DNA from 4 places in the Streptomyces sp. NPDC001415 genome. Region 3 is predicted to be linked to each of the others. Evidence: riboswitches for the same ligand, from Rfam matches in the RefSeq annotation. Region 3 holds a riboswitch; each other region holds the start of a gene.
What was found. A riboswitch is a leader RNA that binds a small molecule or an ion and turns the genes downstream of it on or off. The one in region 3 is predicted to bind cyclic di-AMP.
Positions count from the first base shown of each region.

Region 1: it holds a riboswitch for cyclic di-AMP, as region 3 does, so the genes downstream of both, ACWC2B_RS17505 (transglycosylase family protein) here and ACWC2B_RS25845 (M23 family metallopeptidase) in region 3, are expected to answer to the same signal.
Region 2: it holds a riboswitch for cyclic di-AMP, as region 3 does, so the genes downstream of both, ACWC2B_RS24450 (M23 family metallopeptidase) here and ACWC2B_RS25845 (M23 family metallopeptidase) in region 3, are expected to answer to the same signal.
Region 4: it holds a riboswitch for cyclic di-AMP, as region 3 does, so the genes downstream of both, ACWC2B_RS09160 (transglycosylase SLT domain-containing protein) here and ACWC2B_RS25845 (M23 family metallopeptidase) in region 3, are expected to answer to the same signal.

Region 1 is NZ_JBSFIE010000011.1:115,131-117,322, reverse strand. Features, by position in the region: gene ACWC2B_RS17510 (transglycosylase family protein) at 1-440, shown strand, start outside; cyclic di-AMP (ydaO/yuaA leader) riboswitch at 698-866, shown strand; gene ACWC2B_RS17505 (transglycosylase family protein) at 870-1,583, shown strand; gene eno (phosphopyruvate hydratase) at 1,844-2,192, shown strand, end outside.
Region 2 is NZ_JBSFIE010000019.1:116,098-118,289, reverse strand. Features, by position in the region: gene ACWC2B_RS24450 (M23 family metallopeptidase) at 1-970, opposite strand, end outside; cyclic di-AMP (ydaO/yuaA leader) riboswitch at 982-1,121, opposite strand; gene ACWC2B_RS24445 (PP2C family protein-serine/threonine phosphatase) at 1,383-2,192, opposite strand, start outside.
Region 3 is NZ_JBSFIE010000022.1:35,083-37,274, forward strand. Features, by position in the region: gene ACWC2B_RS25840 (M16 family metallopeptidase) at 1-935, shown strand, start outside; cyclic di-AMP (ydaO/yuaA leader) riboswitch at 1,172-1,331, shown strand; gene ACWC2B_RS25845 (M23 family metallopeptidase) at 1,345-2,112, shown strand.
Region 4 is NZ_JBSFIE010000005.1:284,557-286,748, forward strand. Features, by position in the region: gene ACWC2B_RS09155 (STAS domain-containing protein) at 1-371, opposite strand, end outside; gene ACWC2B_RS09160 (transglycosylase SLT domain-containing protein) at 688-1,431, opposite strand; cyclic di-AMP (ydaO/yuaA leader) riboswitch at 1,434-1,617, opposite strand; gene ACWC2B_RS09165 (carbohydrate kinase family protein) at 2,069-2,192, shown strand, end outside.

The DNA of each region.
Region 1 (2,192 bases), on a different contig from region 3:
CGCCGGAGGAGAGCGCGGGCACGACCCCGGGCGGCACCGGCTCGTCCGCCCCGACGACCGGTCGGACCGACCCGAGCGGCCCGGCCGGATCGAATGGGTCCAGTGGCTCAAGCGGGTCCAGTGGCTCCAATGGTTCGAACAATTCGGGCAACTCCACCGATAGTCGCGATTCCGGACGTCACGCCTCGCGAGGTGACGATGCCTCACGTGAGTCCGGTAACACCCCCGCCGCCAACGGCGACTACACCGTCCGTCCCGGCGACAATCTGTCGGTCATCGCCGAGGCGAACAAGATCCAGGGCGGCTGGCCCGCGCTGTACCACGCCAACGAGAAGCTGATCGGCACCGACCCGAACCTCATCCTGCCTGGCCAGAGCCTGGACCTGAAGGGTGTCGCGGCGGTCGTGACGGCCCCGAAGTCGGCACCGAAGCAGGGTTAGTTCGCTGGCGTATGTCCGTTCTGTGCAAGTGAGACATGGGTCTCTTCGCCTCAACTGGCGTGTCCCGTCTGCCCGGTCCGTCCGCCCCGCCCCTCACCTGCGGAAACATCCCTTGTGTGACGGCAAGTAGGGGGGATTTCTCCCCGATGTGCGTCTTTGAACATTGGCGGGGCGTGTGTTTTCGTCGGACTCGCTCGTCACCACGAGCCCCGTCGACCGAGCACGCCGAATCCTGCCGTCGGCCGACGGGAACAGTCGACGCTTATGCGCCGTAGGCAGGAGCGGGGGACCCAAGGTAAGTGCCGGGCCCGGCAGTTCAGACGACTGCCGCAACGGCTTGGGGTGAAGACGGGCGCATCGACGCTCGGCCGGGCAGCTCACGCCCGAACCCGACAGCTCACCTCGCAGGCGTCGGTGAGGAGAACCTCCATGCTGCTTTCCGGCAAGGGCAAGCACCGTCGCCCGTCCAAGGCCGTCCGTGTCGCCACGCTGGCCGGTGTCACCGGTGTCGCCGTGGCCGCCCCGCTGATGGCGGCGGGCAACGCCTCCGCCGCTTCCGTCCAGACCTGGGACGCCGTCGCCCAGTGCGAGTCCGGCGGCAACTGGTCCATCAACACCGGCAACGGCTACTACGGCGGCCTGCAGTTCTCGCAGTCCTCCTGGGCCGCCGCCGGCGGCACCCAGTACGCCGCGCGCGCCGACCTCGCCACCAAGGGCCAGCAGATAGCCACCGCCGAGAAGCTGCTCGCGATGCAGGGCCCGGGTGCCTGGGGCTGCGCCGGCGCCGGCAACCTGACGTCCGGCGGCAGCAAGGCCGACGTCGACACCTCCGGCTCGTCCTCGAAGCCGAAGGCCTCGAAGCCCGCGGCGCCCAAGCAGCAGGCCCAGCCCCAGCAGAAGTCGCAGCCGAAGGCGAAGAAGGCCGAGCGCACCGAGTCCGCGCCGGCCAGCCGCGACGAGCAGCGCACCGAGCCGGTCAAGCAGGGCAACGGCGAGTACACCGTCAAGTCCGGCGACACCCTCGGTGACATCGCCGCCGCCAACGGCGTCAAGGGCGGCTGGCAGAAGCTGTTCGAGCTGAACAAGGACATCGTCAAGGACGCGAACCTGATCTTCCCGGGCCAGAAGCTGCACCTCAGCTGAAGCTGACCCACCCCCCCAGGTCGCCCCGGCCCGGCGCGCATTCCCCCGTACGCGCCGGGCCGGGGTTTTCGCTGTTACCCGGCAGTAGTGTTGTGGCCCTTTGCCCGGGAATCAGGGTTCTTGGGCCCTTTTTCGTCCCAGGAGGCGGGCACCCGGCTGGCCGGAGCTCCAGAGCCGGTTAGGCTCTTGTCGCAAGGCGAAGCGACCCCGCAAGGCCCTGCACTGCTTGCGTCACATCTAGCGTCACATCCCAGAAGGAGATGCTCGTGCCGTCCATCGACGTCGTCGTAGCCCGGGAAATCCTGGACTCCCGAGGCAACCCCACGGTCGAGGTCGAGGTCGGCCTCGACGACGGCAGCACCGGCCGTGCTGCAGTTCCGTCCGGCGCCTCCACCGGTGCCTTCGAGGCCATCGAGCTCCGCGACGGCGACCCCAACCGCTACGGCGGCAAGGGTGTCGAGAAGGCCGTTCTCGCCGTCATCGAGCAGATCGGCCCGGAGCTCGTCGGCTACGACGCCACCGAGCAGCGCCTGATCGACCAGGCCATGTTCGACCTGGACGCCACGGACAACAAGGGCTCGCTCGGCGCCAACGCCATCCTCGGCGTCT
Region 2 (2,192 bases), on a different contig from region 3:
CGGTCGCCCCGACCCGCCCGATGACATCCCCCGTCGACACCTTCTGCCCCTCACTCACCGCCAGCGACGACTGGTGGCAGTACCAGAGCTCGCTGCCGTCATCCAGCGTGATCACCGTGCGGTAGCCGTACGCCCCGGCCCAGCCAGCCGACTTCACCGTCCCGGAGTGGATCGCCTTGAGCGGCGTGCCCGTCGGGGCCGCGAAGTCGAGGCCGGTGTGGTGGCCGGAGGACCACATCGAGCCGGCCTCGCCGAACGTGGAAGTGATCGTGTACGAGCCGACCGGCAGGGAGTAGCTCGCGGCCAGCTTGGCCAGCCGCTCCTCCTCCGCCTTCTTGGCCGCGGCCTCCTCGGCCGCCTTCTTCTCGGCGGCGGCCTTGGCCGCGGCCGCGTCCTGCTTGGCCTTGGCCTCGGCGGCGGCCTTTTCCGCAGCGGCCTTCTGCGCGGCCGCCTTCGCCTCGGCGACCGCACCGGCCTTCTGCTGCTCGGCCTGCTGGAGGATGCGGGCGCGCAGCGCCTCACCGGCGTCGGTGGCGCCCTGCTCGGCCTCGCTGGTGGACAGCCCCGTCATGGTCAGCGGCGAGCCGGCGATCTTCTGATCGGCCCTGGCGGCGGCGGTCTTCGGGGTGTCCGGGCTGTCGTGCGAGACGAGCTCGCCGACGCCGGGCAGCGACCCGAGGTCCGGCAGGCTGCTGGATATGGAGTCGGGCAGCGATATGGAGACCGGCGGCTTGGTCTGCGCGGTGGCCATGCCGCCCGCGCCGACCGCGGCGATGACGCCGACGCCCAGAACCGTGGAGCTGCGGGCGAGCCCGCCGCGCTGCTTGGCCACCCGGTGCCGGCCGCGTACCGGGCGTACCGACTCCTCGGTCGGGTCCCACTCCTCCCAGGTCTCGGTCTCGCCGGGTGCGTCCCCGTACAGGGAAACCGGAGGGAGGGGGGTGTCGAGGGCAGGCTCGTTGGACGCCACGAGGGCGCGCTCCTTTCCTTCCTTCTCGCCTACCGGGTTAGCTGACGGGTTCGGAGCAGGAAGGTCTCCTACGAACGCCCATGACGGGCGCCCGATTCACCCCAAGTTGGTGGTTCCCCGGTTCCCTCGCGGGATTCGGCGCATGCGCACGGTGCCGCCTTGGCGGCGGCTGGGACGACCGCGCTGCGTTATCGAACGTTAATAGACGCCGGGGGTGGATTCCAAGCCGTTCCCACTGATCGTTAACGGCCCTGGCCAGGACTTAGTACCCCATAGGCGGTCCAATTCGGGCGAGTTGACAACCTCTCAGGGTCGCCCCCGTCACACCCCCATTCTGACGGTGTGTCAATTGTTATGCGCAGTGGCATCCTTCGGGCACACACCGTGACGCCCTCATGTCACGGCGACCGTGCTACTTCACGATCCTCACCGTGCGCCGCCGCTCCGGCTGCCCCTCGGCCGGGCGGGCCACCGCGAGCAGCGCCATGTCGTCGCTCGCGCCGCCGCCCGTGTAGCGGCGTACGTCGTCGACGAGCGCGTCCAGGACCTCCTCCGGGCCGGGAAAGATCGCGCCGCGCAGCCGGGCGCCGGGATCGTAGAAGACACCCCTGTCGTCCCGCGCCTCGGACAGGCCGTCGGTGTAGAGCAGCAGCGTCGACCCGGCGGGGAAGGGCCGCACGTCCGCCCGGTCCGGCCACACCCCGAGGTCGGCCATGCCGAGCGGCAGCGCGGGCTCGGCCGGGACGAGCACGTCGAGCGAGCCGTCCTCGTGCAGCATGAAGGGCTCGGGATGCCCCCGGTTCACCAGGCGTACGGTGCCGTCGCCGCGCGGGATCTCGGCGAGCAGCGCGGTGGTGAACCCCTCGACCGCGTCCAGCCGGTCGCGCCGGGTGCCCTCGCGGGCCAGCGCCCGCTCCAGGCGCTGGGCGACCGCCTCCAGGGATGACTCCTGCTCGGCGGCCTCCCGGAACGCGCCGATCACCACGGCGACGGCCTCCACCGCTTGGAGCCCCTTGCCGCGTACGTCGCCGACGACGAGCCGGACCCCGTACGGGGTGTCCTGCACGGCGAACAGGTCCCCGCCGATGAAGGCGTCCGCCTGCGCGGCCTCGTACCGCGCGGCGACATGGAGGCCGCCGATGCGGGCCGCGGGCGTGGGCAGCACGGCGCGCTGGGCGGTCTCCGCGATGACGCGCTGGGAGGCGAGCTGTTCACCGCTGCG
Region 3 (2,192 bases):
AGATCCCGCACGAGCAGGCCAACCCCTCCCGGCGGGCCGCCAAGGAGCTCTCCAAGGAGCTGTTCCCGGCCTCCGCGCGCATGTCCCGGCCCCGCCAGGGCACCGAGGAGACGGTCGCCGCGATCGACGCGGCCGCGGTGCGCGCCTTCTACGAGGAGCATGTGCGCCCCGCGACGACCGTCGCCGTCGTCGTCGGCGACCTGTCGGGCACCGACCTCGACGCGATCCTCACGGACACCCTGGGCGACTGGACCGGCGACCGCGCCGAGCCGCGCCCCGTCCCGCCGATCACCGCCGACGACAGGGGCCGGGTCGTCATCGTGGACCGCCCGGGCGCGGTCCAGACCCAGCTGCTCATCGGCCGCATCGGCCCGGACCGGCACGACCGGGTCTGGGCGGCCCAGGTGCTCGGTACGTACTGCCTGGGCGGCACGCTCACCTCGCGCCTCGACCGCGTGCTGCGCGAGGAGAAGGGCTACACCTACGGGGTGCGCGCGTTCGGCCAGGTGCTGCGCTCGGGCCCCGACGGCGGCGCGGCCATGCTCGCCATCAGCGGCTCGGTCGACACCCCGAACACTGGCCCGGCCCTCGACGACCTGTGGAAGGTGCTGCGCACGCTGGCGGCCGAGGGTCTGACGGATGCCGAGCGCGAGACGGCCGTGCAGAACCTGGTGGGCGTCGCGCCGCTCAAGTACGAGACCGCGGCGGCCGTCGCGGGGACGCTGGCCGACCAGGTCGAGCAGTTCCTGCCCGACGACTACCAGGCGCAGCTGTACGCGCTGCTCGCCGGGACCGGCACCGTGGAGGCGACGGCGGCCGTCGTCAACGCCTTCCCGGCCGACCGGCTCGTCACGGTCCTGGTGGGCGACGCGGCACAGATCGAGGAGCCCGTCAGGGCGCTCGGAATCGGTGAAGTGACCGTCGTGGCAGGCTGATTGACGCACCGTCCGGGCCGATCGAGGCGCCCGGACGGTCGAGGGACACGGGACCCCGGCGGCGGATGCGCTGCCGGGGTCCTCCTGATGTCCGGCTCAATGTCCGGTTTGTTGGGGAGGTTGCCTGTCTGTCATGTGGCGTGCGCTACAAAAACCGGTGTCTGTTTGGTGATTGAAAGATCAGCCGTCTAGCGTCGGTCCCGCTGTCCGTCACCACCCGTCGCAGCCGCGGCACCGGACAGTGATCGCCGAGTCCCCGAAGGCGCGAGCCTGGGGAGCCGGGGACCCACTCAGTCCCTGGGGTGAATCGGACGCCTCCGCCCGCGGAGGAGCCCGTAGGAGACCTTCCTGCTCCGAACCCGTCAGCTAACCCGGTAGGCGAGATGGAAGGAAAGGACACCGCCACTTCATGGCGTTCACCCGTGCCACCGGGAAGCATCGCGCGCCCAGCCGTATGACGCGCCGCAGCGCGAACATCGCGGGCATCGCCACCCTCGCCACCGCCGGAGTCGTAGGCACCCTCGCCTCCCCGGCCATGGCGGCCCCCAGCACCACCACGGTCGACACCGGCCTCACCCAGGCCATCGTCATCGGCGACAGCATCGCCGACCAGGTGGGCGCCCAGGCCGACGCGCAGAAGCAGGCCGCCGCGAAGGCCAAGGCGATGGCCGAGGCCGAGGCCGCCGCCAAGGCGAAGGCCGAGCAGCGGGCCAAGGAGGCACGCGAGGCCAAGGAGCGCGCCGCGCGCGAGGCCGAGCGCAAGCGCCTCAACACCTTCGTGGCTCCCATATCCGACAGCTATGTGTCCACCGGCTACAAGACCGGCGGATCGCTGTGGTCCTCCGGCAGCCACACCGGCATCGACTTCCACGCCGGGATCGGCACTCCGGTGCACGCCGTGGGTCTCGGCACCGTCGTCGAGGCCGGCAACGGCGGCGCCTACGGCAACAACGTCGTGATCAGGATGAACGACGGCACGTACACCCAGTACGGCCACCTCTCGGTCATCCAGGTCTCCGTCGGCCAGAGCGTCGAGCCGGGCCAGCAGATCGCGCTGTCGGGCAACACCGGCAACACCACGGGCCCGCACCTCCACTTCGAGGCCCGCACCGGCCCGGACTACGGCTCGGACATCGACCCCGTCGCCTACCTGCGCTCGCACGGCGTCACCGTCTGAGACGTCCGAAGACGGTCCGAGGCGCCTGAAGACCGCCCCAGACATCTGAAGCGCACCCGCACTCGGGGCCCCGCGCACAC
Region 4 (2,192 bases), on a different contig from region 3:
GTCGGCTCGAAGAGCGCGTCGAGGCCACCCGCCGTGAGGATCCGCCGGTGCCACGGCCGTACGCAGACCACGCCGAGATGCCCGTCGCGGGCCCGGATCCTGCGGTACGCCCGGCACAGCAGAGTGAGGACGGCGCAGTCGAAGAAGTCCACGGGCCGCAAGTCCACGATCACGCGCGCCCGGGCCGGCTGCGTGGCGGCGTCGAGATGCAGCTGGACTCCGGGCGCGGTGGCCAGGTCGACGGTGCCGTGGACCTCGACCACCGTGAACCCTTGCATCAGATAGGTGCGGGCATTGGAGAGCCGGTCCGGCAGCAGCCCCGGCGGAAGCGGCACAGGGGCCGAGACGGATGGCCGAGCGGTGGTTCCCATGGCAGCTCCCGGTCCAGAACTGGCCTCCGCGGGTGCGGAGGTACTCGGTAATCGGGCAGTCACCGTGGTCCGGGGTGACGCACTACCACCCTAGGAACAGGGCCGCATGCAGAAACGTGCACCCTTCGAATTGTTCACCCTCGGGAGTGAACGAAATTTGCACCGCTCCCCGTTTGAACACCGCACACGGGAAGCGAAGCGACCCGGCGCGCCTGTCTTCTGGCCCGCCGGGGCTGAACCCCGGGCGATGGACCGCCGGTTGGGGCCGACGGTCGGCCGGGCGCCCCCCGAAAGCGCCCGGCCCCGAGGGCGACCGTCAGTACGCCCCGAAGACGTTGTCGATCGAGCCGTACGTCTTGGCGGCGTAGTTGCACGCGGCGGTGATGTTGGCGACCGGGTCGTAGAGGTCCATGGACGTACCCGGCACGTGGAAGGCGGCGAACGTGGGCTGGATGACCTGGAGGAGTCCCTTGGAGGGCGTGCCGGCCACCGCGTTGGAGTCCCAGTTGTTGATCGCCAGGGGGTTGCCCGACGACTCGCGCATGATGTTGCGGTAGATGCCGTTGTAGCTGCCGGGGATGCCGTGCTGGGCCATGATGGCCATCGACTGCTTGATCCAGCCGTCCAGGTTGTTGGCGTACGTCGGCGCGCCGGCCGTGCTCGCGGCGGTGAGGCTCGTCGTGCGGGCGGAGCGGTCGGCCCGGTCGGCCGAGGCGTCCCGGGCGGTGCTCGCCGCGGCCGGGCCGCCGACGGTGAGCTTGAGGCCGGGCTGGATCAGAGCCGGGTCGCCACCGATGACGCTCTTGTTGTCCTGGTAGAGCTGCTTCCAGCCGCCGCTCACGTTGAGGGCGTCGGCGATCTTGGCGAGCGAGTCCCCGGCGACGACGGCGTAGCTCGTGGGAGCGGCCTTGACGGCGGTGGCGGAGTGGGCCGGCGCGGCGGCGGCCGTGGTCGCACCGATCACCGGCATGGCGAGTACGGCGCCGCCCGTTCCGGCGGCGGCGAGGCCCCGGGACAGCGAGCTGGACTTGGGGCGGCGGTGCTTGCCCTTTGCAGGCATGGTGAATTCCTCTCCTTCGCCTACGAGGTGAGCTGTCGGGTTCGGACGGGAGATGTCCGGTCGCGGCGCACGCGACTTCACCCCAGCCGTTCCGGAATCCGGATCGGCGGCTTACCTGGTTCCCCCGCTCCTGCCAAACGTGTGTGGGAGGCTCCGGACGGCGGCAGGATTCGGCGTTCCCTCCGGATTGACGGTGAACGTAAACGAATAGGCCGACCGGAAACAAGGCCAGAATTCAATGGGCGCGATCCGGGATATTGATCCACTTAAATCCACACGCCGCGACCGCCCCGCCCGGGACCTCAACTCGCTTTCGGTTCAACCGAAATGACCCCGAGGAGCCCGAGCGCCCACCATCCCACACGTGACCCAATTCACTCGCTCGTCGAGCAACCGGGCAGCCCATCCACAAAAGAGGCGAGCCTCACTCAATAGCGGCCAATTCGGACATCATAAATGCGGGAGTGCGAGCGGAGTGATGGCATCCCAAAACATTCCATTTAGGACACTCGGGACTTCTCCTGGTTCACATGCCTCACATACCTGCGGCAGCACACGTGTCCCTCACGCCCCTGCCGGAGATCATTGCTCACAGGCCACCCTCCACGGTGGGACCAGGCGACAGAGAGGTGGAACGGTGATCCGAGAGAGCGCGGAGTACGACGTCCTGGTGGTCGGGGGCACGGGGGTGGACACGGTCGTACGCGTCGACTCCCTGCCGGTCCCGCTCGCCGACTCGGTGCAGGTCGGCCCGATCGTGG